2 regions of the Photobacterium sp. 2_MG-2023 genome follow, and region 2 is predicted to be linked to the other one. Evidence: predicted binding sites of a transcription regulator. Region 2 holds the regulator's gene; the other holds the start of a gene.

Region 1 (6,408 bases), on a different contig from region 2:
TCTATCGCGATGGAGCACCAAAGCGATGAGAGAAAAATGAAAATCCTGAAGGCCGTGTACGATTACGTAGGCAAGCTGGTGTAATTACACAGCCAGGATGCCAGAAAGACAAATCGTTACAGAGCGCTGATCTTACTCAGTAATTTCGCAACCCTGACCTGCAGAGCAGTCAGGGTTTCTTTTTTCAGACACTTTTCCTGCCCTGGTAGTTTGAACTTCAACGCAAGGCCAATAACAATTAATAAGTACCCGCTTTGTGCCATGCGTCATGGAGGCGCTTGGCAACATAAGCCACCATCAAGCCAATGATGTTTTACTGCCAGATGCCATAGGGACAGCATGCCGACAGTAAATTGGAAAAGTGACTATTATGGCAACTGAGTCTCTCACCCGGTGTTATCGATTTGCCAGGGTGGATTTTGAACCCGATCTGCGGCTGCTCGTCTGGCCTGATAAATCAGAGACAGCCCTGACGCTGCATGAGTCACGCCTGCTTGAAGCTCTGTGCTACTTTGCCGGAGAGGTGATAAGCCATAAATCATTGTCTGATAAAACATTTCTTCCTCAGGATTCCATGTCGCACATACAAAAAATCGACCTGGCTTCGATATTCAACTCGCTTCGCCGCAAGCTGACTGTTAACGGTGTAATGGCTATTCCTATCGAAGTGCTCCCCCATTTTGGCTTTCGTGTCCCTCTGCCGAAAGAGACCTGTCGCCATATCCATCGCTTCAGACAACCCGAGACGCTGCCGTCCAAGCCGTCGCCACAGCCAGCAATCACAACGGTTAAAACCAGACGACCGCATAGCTCGGCAACAGAGCACATAGTAAAACACAGCCTGATGCATAAACTGTCTGTGTTGCTGCTTGCTGCCGCCGGCATTGCAATCGTCATCGTTTCAAACCTGTGAACAAGCAGTCCAGGATAAATACAGCCGCAAAGAAATGTGGTGTAGATCTCATCTATTTTGTATCATTGCGACACCATTTATCATCATCCTGACGTCTATGAGCTACCTGCGTTCATTTGCAATCATCGCCATTTTTCTGATGGTCGGTAAAGGATTTCAGTCTCTTACTCAGATCCCCATCCCCGGCAGCATTCTCGGCATGTTATTTCTCTTCACAGCTCTGTCTACGGGCCTGTTGCCGCCCAACTGGGCTAAACCCGGCTGTCATCTGTTTATTCGCCATATGGCTATTTTGTTTGTGCCTGTGGGTGTCGGGCTGGTCAATTATCTGGATCTGCTCAGAGCCAATGCGTTGCCTGTTCTGGTAAGCACCATAGGCAGCAGTTTGGTGGTTCTGTTATTTGTTGGCTGGTATGTACAGCGCAAGGAGTCTGACTGATGTGGTTAGCCGTAACGCTGATTGTTTTTATTCTTGCCCGTAAATTATCCAAGCGCTTCCAGCACCCCATTCTTAATCCGTTACTTCTCTGTCTGGTGGTGATCATTCCGCTGCTTTTGGTGCTTAATGTGCCTTATGACGTCTATTTCGATGATAATAAATGGATTCATTTCCTTCTGGAGCCCGCTGTTGTTGCCCTTGCTTTCCCTCTTTATGAGCAATTGCCGCAAATCCGCAGCCGCTGGAAAGTCATAGTCACAGCCACCCTGTTTGGCAGCATACTCTCAATGATTACCGGGACAGCGATTGCTCTTGCTCTTGGCGCTGATTTACAGCTTACTGCAAGCATTCTGCCTAAATCCGTGACCACCCCCATCGCTATGGCGGTTGCTGAACAAATTGGTGGTGTGCCGTCGCTGGCCGCTGTCATGGTTCTGATCGCCGGCATCTTTGGTGCTGTATTAGGTTATCCGTTGTTTAAACTCATCAACATCACCCATCCCATGGCCAAAGGATTAAGCATGGGGACTGTGGCACACGCGTTAGGCACGGCTAAAGCGGCTGAGGAAAATTACAAAGATGGCGCGTTCAGCTCACTGGCCTTAGTACTTTGTGGCGTCATTACCGCCATACTCGCCCCGATAATCTATCCGTTGCTGTTGTCTGTCTTTCACTGACAACCTATCCACCTGCCACTTCTTAAGCGGTTTAGCTGTGCAACGCCCTTGCAACACCCACACAGCCAGGCCGCTTTACTGAGTATTGAATTACAGACACTTACCGCATCAATCATGTGAAACCACTCACTAATTTGCAAATAGAGTGAAATAAACAACCCTTAATGGTGATCCTTGTCACTATATTTATTCGTTTACGCACTACAATGCGTAAGTGAATACATTAAGGAGAATCAGTATGCGCACCGAAGTAATGGACGCTTTAGAGCACCTGCCACACACATTGTCACAGGCGCTTAAGCCTATCATTACCGCTCCGGGTTTTGATGCCACACTGAGCAAAGAAGAATTTGAACAGTTAATGAAAGACAGTCAACTGACGGATGCAGAACTGCGTATTCAGTTACTGAAAGTGGCTGCGGCCTACTCGATTGCTTCTCTCTCAAACTTCCATGTTGGTGCCATTGCCCGCGGAAACTCAGGTCGTCTGTATTTCGGTGCGAACATGGAATTCAGCGCCACCTCTATGTCACAAACGGTTCACGCAGAGCAATCTGCAATCAGCCATGCCTGGTTGAAAGGCGAAACGGGCATTACCGACATTACCGTCAACTACTCCCCCTGCGGGCATTGCCGGCAGTTCATGAATGAACTGACGACGGCACAAAGCATCGTGGTACAGTTGCCAGAGCGTTCACCCAAAGCACTGCAGGAATATCTGCCAGAGTCCTTTGGCCCGTCTGATCTGGGTATCACCGAGCTCTTATTATCAGACAGCTCACATGAGCTGAAGCTCGAAACCGATGATGTGCTGCTGCAAGCAGCCTGTAAGGCGGCAGATAAATCACATGCGCCATACAGTAAAAACTATGCGGGAGTTGCACTGAAGGCGAAAGATGGCCGGCTATTCTCAGGCATGTATGCCGAGAACGCAGCATTTAACCCGAGCCTGCCACCACTCCAGGTGGCACTGATTAACATGAATATGGCGAGCTATTCGCTGTCAGATATTGTTGAAGCCGCTTTGGTTGAACAGAAAGACTCAGCGATCAGCTTGCTGGCTGATACACAAAATACGCTGGAAACCTTCAATCCTGATATGCCACTTTCTTACGCCGCTATCTGATAACAAATTAAGAATTCCTTGCCGCCGACAAAGTTCCCTGTTTTGTCGGCTTTTTTTATCAATTAACAATTTCTTCTATGCACTCATCAGAGTATGATTCCAGATTATTTTTTCTGAAAGACACCTTATGACTCATCGACACAACCCTATTCAGGGCGCTTGCTGGATGCTGACAGCCGGAATGGCGTTTGCCGTGGTTAACAGCATGGCACAATACCTGAGTGTGACCTTCCATTTGCCATCTACCACTGTCGGTTTGATTCAATACTTTATTGCTCTCCTGGTCATGCTTCCCTGGCTGCACAATATCGGTCTTCGTCAGGCTCTGAAAACTCAACACTTTGGTATGCACTGCTTCCGCGTGTTTCTGTCTGTTATCGGTATTCAGTTATGGCTGTGGGCCCTGGCGTACCCTGTACCTATCTGGCAAGGCATTGCGCTACTGATGACATCGCCTTTGTTCGCCACCGTAGGCTCGGGTTTGCTGCTGAAAGAAAAGGTCGGCTTTGTACGCTGGATGGCAACACTGGCCGGCTTTGCAGGTGCGATGATCATTCTTGAGCCGTGGGCCGACAATTTCAACCTAGCCTCATTGCTGCCCATTGGCGCGGCTTTCTTCTGGGCGAGCTATTCTCTGATGGTGAAGAAGATGTCGCACCACGACTCCCCGACGACTATGGTTGTCTACCTGCTGGTGCTGATCACGCCATTTAACCTTTTTCTTGCTGCACCTGATTTCACCCTGCCTGTTGGCCAGCACACCTGGGTTCTTCTGATAGGTGCCGGATTATTTACCGCACTGGCTAACTGGGCCATAGCTAAAGCCTATGCCATTGCTGACGCTTCTTTCGTACAGCCTTTCGATCATGCCAAACTGCCATTGAACGTGCTTGCCGGGTTTATCGTCTTCGGATGGGTACCACCTGGACGGCTTTGGCTGGGGGCTGCCATTATTATCGCCTCAGTCGCTTTCATTACGCAGTGGGAACGAAGAAAACCGATGTTACAGGCGGCTACTATCAATGAAGCAGCTTAACTAAAAGATACCCAAACGACTTGAAGTTGCAGGTAAGCGGCAAGTAAGTGAAGCCCCATGGGCATAGATAACTATGTAATTGGGGAATGGGAACGCAGCCAACACCAGTGCGGCATCAAGCAGGACGGGGGCAACAGACACAAAAAAGCTGGCAATTAGCCAGCTTTTTCGATTCATTGTGCTTTTTTGGGATTCATTCAGCTATTTACATTCATTCTGAATCAGAAACGCACTCTTACACCCATAGCCGCTTCCAGTTCGACATCAACATCTTCCACCATATACAGCGTCGGTCCAACTTCACCATACAGCTCAAACTGATTAACAGGCACTTCCAGGCCAATACCGGAACGGATACCCAATTTGTCATAATGGTTATCAACATACTGTGCGCCGACAAAGGTATACCCCATGTTAAGCTGCGGATTTCTGGTCAACGTACCCAGGTTGAAGGTTTTATCGACCGCAAAACCAAATTCGTCTAACCCCAGCGAAAAACGCAGGTCATTGTGTTTGTACTGCACACCACTCATTGGCGAACCAAGAAAAATACCTGCCGATTGCGACGCCAAAGCCGACGTAGACAAACCGCACAACAAAATACCAATCAACGACTTCTTCATGTTACTGTCCGTTTTCCCTGAATTGCGCTCTAACGACCTTAGATTATACTGATAGAGCTCTCTTTAAGCTTGTCACTCTACTGTAACTGCAATATCGCGGCAATACGAACCTACAACCATACAAATGACAATTATTTGACATACCAAGTGTCAAATAATTACAGAAAAACGCATTGTCATTCGGTAGAAATCATTGTTCTCAAAACATAATGCAAAATACCTCCAGCCTTGAGATACGCCATTTCCGTTCGGGTATCAACCCGGGCTTTTACGCCATATTGTGACTCTTGTCCCTGTTCGTTGGTGATTTCCAGTGTCAGCGTTGCCCCCGGCGACAAGCTATCAATGCCTTTCAGCTGTATTTTTTCCTTGCCGGTTAACGACAATGAAGCCAGTAAACCTTCAGGAAGCTCAACAGGAATCACCCCCATACCCACCAGATTTGAACGGTGAATTCGCTCAAAACTTTCAGCCAGTACCGCTTTTACACCCAGTAAGTTGGTCCCTTTTGCAGCCCAGTCCCTGCTGGATCCGGTGCCGTATTCTTTCCCGGCAAAAATCACCAGAGGTATGCTCTGATCCTGATACTTCATCGCAGCATCATAAATTGATACCTCTTCCCCTGTCGGCTGGTAAATGGTGTACCCGCCTTCTTTCCCCTTGAGCATCAGGTTCTTAATACGAATGTTGGCAAAGGTGCCGCGCATCATGACTTCATGATTGCCGCGCCGTGAACCGTAGGAATTAAAATCTGCCGGTTCAATACCCTGCTCCTGCAAATAGTGCCCTGCCGGGCTGTCTGGCTTTATGTTACCCGCCGGTGAGATATGGTCGGTCGTTATTGAGTCACCAAATAATGCCAGAATGGCTGCATTTTCAATATCTTTCAGTGGTTTTAGCGGCTGTGTTATCTCGTCAAAATAGGGCGGAAGGCGAACGTAAGTAGAATCTGGCCGCCACTGGTACGTATTGCCTTTATTGATGGTGATCTGCTGCCAGATATCGTCACCGGTAAAAATGTCCGCATATTCCTGCTCAAACAGGCTGTTCTTCACTTCCTTCATCGCCTGCGTGATGTCTTCCTGGGAAGGCCAGACATCTTTCAGATACACAGGCTGACCATTGCTGTCCTGACCCAGCGGCTCTTTGGTCAGGTCAATGCTTGTCGTACCGGCCAATGCAAAGGCAACCACCAGAGGCGGAGACGCCAGCCAGTTAGCTTTCACCAGCGGATGCACGCGACCTTCAAAGTTTCGGTTGCCCGACAGCACCGAGGAAACAGTAAGGTTGGCGTCATTGATGGCTTTTTCGATTGGGGCAAGTAGCGGTCCGGAATTTCCGATACATGTCGTACAGCCATACCCCACTAAATTGAATCCAAGCTTGTTCAGATAGTCTTGCAGACCCGATGCCTCAAAATACCGGGTCACCACTTTCGAGCCTGGCGCAAGGGAGCTTTTAACCCAGGGCTTAGTCTGCAGACCTTTTTCCACCGCATTTTTAGCCAGTAAACCCGCGGCTAACATGACGCTGGGGTTAGAGGTATTGGTGCAAGATGTGATGGCGGCAATCACGACATCACCGTGAGTCAGTG
Region 2 (6,408 bases):
GGACCGGCACACCGTCTCACCATCCGGCGCACAAGCCTGTCATGATCCTCTTTCACGGCCTGGAAGGCAGTTTTCGCAGCCCTTACGCCCACAGCCTGCTGTTTGCCGCCAAACAGCAGGGATGGCTGGGGGTGATGATGCATTTTCGCGGCTGCAGCGGCGAAATTAACCGTCAGGCGAGAAGCTATCATTCGGGGGAAACCTCAGACGCCACCTTATTTATCCGCCTCCTGCGTGAGCGCTTTCCCCACAATCCCCTGCTGGCGGTCGGTGTCTCGCTGGGCGGGAACATGCTGGTCAATTATCTTGCCGAAACCGGCGCCGCGTCGGAACTCACTGCCGCTCAGGTCATCTCACCGCCCTTGGATCTGGCGGCCTGCTCTGACCGGATACAGCAAGGGTTTTCGCGTGTCTACCAGCGCTACCTGCTGGGCTCTATGAAAAAAAATGTGCTGAAAAAAATGGCGTCATTACCGGATACTCTGCCATTTCAGGCCGATCAGATTACATCGCTACGCTCGCTGCGCCAGTTTGACGATGCCGTCACCGCACCCTTGCATGGTTTCAGCAATGCCGAGGATTACTACCTGCGCTGCAGCGGACTGGGCAAACTGGCCCTGGTCACGACGCCGTTGCGGGTGATTCATGCCGCCGACGATCCCTTTATGACCAAGGCCGTGATACCCAGACAACCGCTGCCGCCGCACATTGACTATCACCTGACCCGGCATGGCGGCCACGTAGGATTTATCAGCGGCAGTTGGCGGGCGCCGAGCTTCTGGCTGGATCACACAGTGCCGGCCTGGTTCAGGGACAAACTGGGGGCATAACAAAACAACGCCTGCAAGCAGGCGTTGTTTTGTCAGTATTAACCTATCTTACCTGTGTCAATTAACTGCTGGATGAGTGGCCGCATGATCAGCTCCATCGCAAAGCTCATTTTACCGCCCGGCACCACCAGGGTATTGTGGCGCGACATAAACGATCCCTGAATCATCGCCAGCAGATACGGAAAATCCACGTTTTTGATGCCGCGAAAACGGATCACCACAAAACTCTCGTCCAGACTGGGGATCGCTTTGGCACTGACAGGGTTCGAGGTATCCACCGTCGGCACACGCTGAAAGTTGATATGGGTACGGGAGAACTGTGGCGTGATGTAATTCAGGTAATCATCCATCGAGCGAACAATGGACTCCATCACCGCCTCGCGGGAATGGCCGCGATCCCGGGTATCACGGACGATTTTCTGAATCCACTCCAGGTTAACAATAGGCACCATGCCAATCAGCAGATCCACATGCTGTGCCACGTTGACATCACCGTCCACCACACCGCCATGAAGCCCTTCATAAAACAGCAGGTCGGTATTTTCCGGCAAATCCTGCCAGGGGGTGAATGTGCCCGGCATCTGGTTATACGGCACGGCCTCGTCAAAGGTGTGCAGGTAACGGCGAAACTTGCCGCTGCCGTCTTCGCCATACTGGCGGAAAAAGTTGCCCAACTGAGCAAAGTCGTTGGCCTGCGGGCCAAAATAACTGATATGACGGCCTTGCTCTTTGGCTTTACGGATCTCCACATCCATTTCAGGACGGGTGAACCGGTGGAAACTGTCCCCTTCCAGCCAGGCCGCATGAATGTTCAACATGTTAAACATTTTACGGAAGGCTTCCGAGGTGGTGGACGTTCCTGCTCCGGAGGAACCTGTTACTGCAATGATCGGGTGTTTTGCAGACATGACATACCTTGTCGTTAATCCTAACGGAATCAGTTAGTAACAGGGCCAGAGAAAGCAGTCAAGTTTCACGGGCCCGTTCATCGGCGTCAGCTTCCGTTTTCTGCTGCCGCTTTTCATTATGGCAGCTTTATTCTGCGCTCAGTGAACGGCGCAGTTTAATATCAACCGTCTCATGGAGTTCAGAGAACATAATCACGGCCTCGCCGCTGTCCAGTTGCTGCCTGACTCTGGCGACTTTCTGTTCCAGACTCAGCTCGCGTTCGCCATAGTCCGTACCTTCGCGCAGAACAAAGTGTTCTATCAAATTATCGAGTGTCTCGGGATCCAATTCTTGCCAGGGGATGATCATACTACTCACCGAAAAATAAGGGGGAAAACCGGCACGGCTTTCCCGAAACACCATTAAGCGGCGACGATTTCATAAGAATGTGTCAGCGTGACACCTTTGCCCAGCATCAGGCACACAGAGCAATATTTTTCCAGCGAATCACCGACCGCTTTGGCCACCAGCGCTTCATCAAGATCATGGCCTGTCACCACGAAATGCAGATTGACCGAGGTAAAATAACGCGGTGCCTGCTCGCGGCGCTCTGAGGTCATGTTTGCTTCGCAGGCCGTGATGGCCTGGCCGGCACTTTTCAGGCCGTCGACCACATCGACGGAGCTGCAACCGCCCGCTGCCATCAGCACCAGTTCCATCGGACTCGGTGCCGTATTGCCGCCGTTGCCGTCCATGACCACACTGTGGCCAGAGTTTGACTGGCCGACAAAAGTCAAACCTTCTACCCATTTAACACGTGATTGCATGCGATGCTCCTTACTACTCAAACCCGCATTTAAAAACTAAGTCACAACTGTGTGATCATGTGCACAGTAAAGCGTCCAAAATGTGCATTTATCGTCACCCAATATCAAGCAATGCGTGTCGAAAAAAGTTAAACTCTTGGACTGAATGTTCACATGCGCTTGCAGCCCAGCCGTTGACTGAATATCCTAGTTGGCAAACAATGATATTGTTATACCCAACCCCAATTCAAGGAATGACGTTGTTGGGCAACACACTGCAGAGGAAGTTAGTAATATGGTTCCAGGTAAACCGCAAACAGATCCAACCTTGGAGTGGTTCCTTTCTCATTGCCACATTCATAAGTACCCTTCAAAGAGTACACTGATCCATGCTGGCGAGAAAGCAGAGACCCTCTACTACATCGTTAAAGGCTCCGTTGCCGTTCTTATCAAGGACGAAGAAGGCAAAGAGATGATTCTGTCCTACCTCAACCAGGGCGACTTCATCGGTGAGCTTGGCCTGTTTGAAGAAGGCCAGGAGCGTACTGCCTGGGTTCGTGCAAAAACACCATGTGAAGTGGCAGAGATTTCCTTTAAGAAATTCCGTCAGCTGATCCAGGTCAACCCGGATATTCTGATGCGACTGTCTGCTCAGATGGCTCGTCGTCTGCAAGTCACCAGCCAGAAAGTTGGCGACCTGGCGTTCCTGGATGTTACCGGTCGTATTGCCCAGACACTGCTGAATCTGGCCAAACAACCTGATGCCATGACCCACCCGGACGGCATGCAAATCAAAATCACCCGTCAGGAAATCGGCCAGATCGTAGGCTGTTCCCGTGAAACCGTTGGCCGCATCCTCAAGATGCTGGAAGAGCAGAACCTGATTTCTGCCCACGGCAAAACCATAGTGGTTTACGGCACTCGCTGATCACTCAGCTGTGATGCAGCCAATGTGAGTATAAGAAAAGCCGCCAGTGCGGCTTTTCTTGCATTTGCACACCCTCCCCCGGCTTTGCATCGTGTTCCTCTAGTCACCTCACAGTTTTTCAGTTGCCTTCCTCATTCCTATTGCTACATTTGGCATATCAGTTTTATGTGGATGCAGCGATATGGATATCGAACGTTTTGCCCCGAATGCGCAGCACAGCCAGGTGCCAACCCGCCCTGTGGTCACTATGGGCCGCTTCCTCACAGCATCAGTGGAAATGACAGGGTTTCAGTCACCCCGTCTGTTACTGGAACAGGAAGCCGGTCTGCACGCCGGGATCCTGAGTCGTGACAACGATGCCTGGGTGCTGCCTTTGGATCAGCAGCACTGACACCAACAGCCTGACCTAAAAAAACAGCGACCAAAAGGCCGCTGTTTAAGGTGTTTTTCAGTCAGGCTGAATCACATATTGGTACTTTCGAAGATTTTGTCGGCTGACGCTTCGACAAAGCCCGGATAGAGTTCCCCGTCTGCCTGATGGTAGCGCTTGGCAAACTCATAAAAACCACCGGGAATTGTGCGAACACCGTCGGTGAAGGACACATCAACACGGTCAGCCATAGTGGATGACTGCTCCAGCATCACTGCCGGATTGCCTTTCACTTCGCCGCCGGCTTCATTAATGCTGAACCCGTTGTGGCGCAGCAAGCTGTTAACCGCCGCCACTTCGGTGAACTGCTCCAGCTGATTGACGCTTACCGTAAAGTGATTGGCGCCGTAACCGTGAGCGGCCACCCAGCCGGCATACTCGCTTTCCGCGGCCAGCATTTCATAGGTCGCAAAATCCAGCTCCCACAAACGGCCGTTATAAAGGAAAGACGCATCATCCATTGCACCGTCAGGGATCTGCTTTACCAGCGCACGCACCGTGTTCTGCAGTTGTGCAGAGCACTGACCAACCAGCAGTTCACTGATAAACACTTTCGGGGCAGCCGGATTCGGGTGCTCGAAGTGCTCCGCGTACAGTTTCTTCTGCTCGAAATGATAGATACCGCAAGGCTTGTAGCCAATGGCGATAAAAGGTGCAGCCAGAACATCCAGACTGACACCAGGCAGATTAAAGGTACGCAACGCAATATGATCATTCTGCAGAGGCTCTTCCTCTGTCAGCAGATCGTGTACCTGCGCCGCCGACGGGCAAAGACGGGTAGTAAAGTCCTGCCACAGGGCATCAAACAATTTTTCCACTCTTTCCATGATGCGGTTCCCCTTCGAAAATACGGGTTAAGTATGAATTACAGTTGGATCCCTGGAGACAGCTGTGCCGGCAATTCGGTTGCCTCACCTTCCATAGATGCCATTGGGTATGCACAGTAATCCGCAGCGTAGTAAGCACTCGGACGCAAATTACCCGAGGCACCCGGACCACCGAACGGCGCATCGCCGCTGGCACCGGTCAACTGGCGGTTACGGTTGACGACGCCCGCACGGATATGATCGATAAAGTATTCCCACTCACTGTCGTCAGTAGAAACCAGACCGGCTGACAAGCCGTAACGGGTATTGTTCGCCATCTCGACCGCCTGAGGCAGTTCCTGATAACGCGCCACCTGCAGCAGCGGCCCGAAGTATTCTTCATCCGGCAGTTCGGCTATCTTGCTGACTTCAATGATGCCCGGAGTCACTATGGCGCCCTGGCCGCGATCGGCTTTCAGCAGCGGCTCGCCGCCCATAGCAATCAGACGCTCCTGGGCTGCCACGATATTATCGGCAGCCAGAGTCGAAATTTGCGGGCCCATGAAAGGTTGTGGCTCGGCAAACGGACCGTCCACCTTAATGGCTTTGGCCGCTTCGACCAGCGCCGTAACCAGTGCATCACCTTCTGCCCCTTCAGGGACATAGAGGCGACGGGCACAGGTACAACGCTGTCCGGCACTGATGAAAGCCGACTGGATAATGGTGTACACAGTAGACTTCAGATCACCGTACGCCTTGGAGATAACCATAGGGTTGTTGCCGCCCATCTCCAGCGCCAGCATTTTACCCGGCTGGCCGGCAAACTGACGGTGCAGGATATGACCTGTATTAGCGCTACCGGTAAACAGCAGACCGTCAATACCGGTAGACTGTGCCAGGGCTTCACCGGTTGCACGTGCACCCTGAACCAGATTAAGCACACCGGCTGGCAGACCCGCCTGCTCCCATAATCTGATGGTTTCTTCCGCCACTTTTGGCGTCAGATCAGAAGGCTTAAACACCACAGTGTTCCCCGCCAGCAGCGCAGGTACAATATGGCCATTTGGCAGGTGACCGGGGAAATTATACGGACCGAAAACGGCCATCACGCCCAGCGGACGGTGGCGTAGCACAGCTTTGGTACCTGCCACGTCTTTTTCACGCTCGCCGGTACGCTCATTGTAAGCACGCAGAGAAATCGCAATCTTACCCACCATGGCACCGGCTTCAGTACGCGTTTCCCACAGCGGTTTGCCGGTTTCTTCGGCAATAGTGCGGGCAATGTGCTCGCTGTTGTCTTTGACCAGGGCAGCGAAGCGCTCAACGATAGCCTGACGCTCTTCCAGACGGGTATGACGCCAGGTAACCAGTGCCTGACGCGCGCTGGCCACAGCCTGCTCAACCTGCTCGGTTGTGGCACTCTTACCTTCCCAGATCACTTCACCGCTGAATGGGTTCAGCGACTGCATCGCTTCACCCTGACCGGCTTGCCAGTTACCTGCTATCCATTGTGTCATTTTGTATTCCACCCTAGTTATTGAGCAATCAGGCGAACCTGATCCCCGTTTTTCACTTCTAACACCTTGGCCATTTCCGGAGAAATGATGGCCAGATTACGTTCACCATCCAGTGCCGCTTTACCTACCGTTGCACGGAAACCGGCAAAACGGGTATTACTGATGATGTAATTATGCGAGCTGTGATGTTCGCCGATCTCAAC

The links. Region 2 encodes CRP, which controls carbon source genes, mostly activating them, when cyclic AMP is high. Its sites were predicted from a motif close to TGTGANNNNNNTCACA; they were not measured.
Region 1: the regulator CRP is predicted to act here: its motif matches at 2,145-2,160, upstream of cdd (cytidine deaminase).

What each region holds. Positions count from the first base shown of each region.
Region 1 covers NZ_JAUOQQ010000015.1:120,910-127,317, reverse strand. Annotated here, with positions in the region: gene sbcB (exodeoxyribonuclease I) at 1-84, shown strand, start outside; gene Q4491_RS13700 (hypothetical protein) at 371-913, shown strand; gene Q4491_RS13695 (CidA/LrgA family protein) at 1,011-1,352, shown strand; gene Q4491_RS13690 (CidB/LrgB family autolysis modulator) at 1,352-2,029, shown strand; gene cdd (cytidine deaminase) at 2,268-3,155, shown strand; gene Q4491_RS13680 (DMT family transporter) at 3,283-4,191, shown strand; gene Q4491_RS13675 (hypothetical protein) at 4,413-4,814, opposite strand; gene acnA (aconitate hydratase AcnA) at 4,991-6,408, opposite strand, start outside.
Region 2 covers NZ_JAUOQQ010000004.1:193,991-200,398, reverse strand. Annotated here, with positions in the region: gene Q4491_RS05565 (hydrolase) at 1-830, shown strand, start outside; gene Q4491_RS05560 (phosphoribulokinase) at 869-1,738, opposite strand; gene Q4491_RS05555 (YheU family protein) at 1,866-2,087, opposite strand; gene Q4491_RS05550 (OsmC family protein) at 2,141-2,545, opposite strand; gene crp (cAMP-activated global transcriptional regulator CRP) at 2,820-3,452, shown strand; gene Q4491_RS05540 (hypothetical protein) at 3,634-3,843, shown strand; gene Q4491_RS05535 (DUF1338 domain-containing protein) at 3,915-4,709, opposite strand; gene astD (succinylglutamate-semialdehyde dehydrogenase) at 4,748-6,205, opposite strand; gene astA (arginine N-succinyltransferase) at 6,223-6,408, opposite strand, start outside.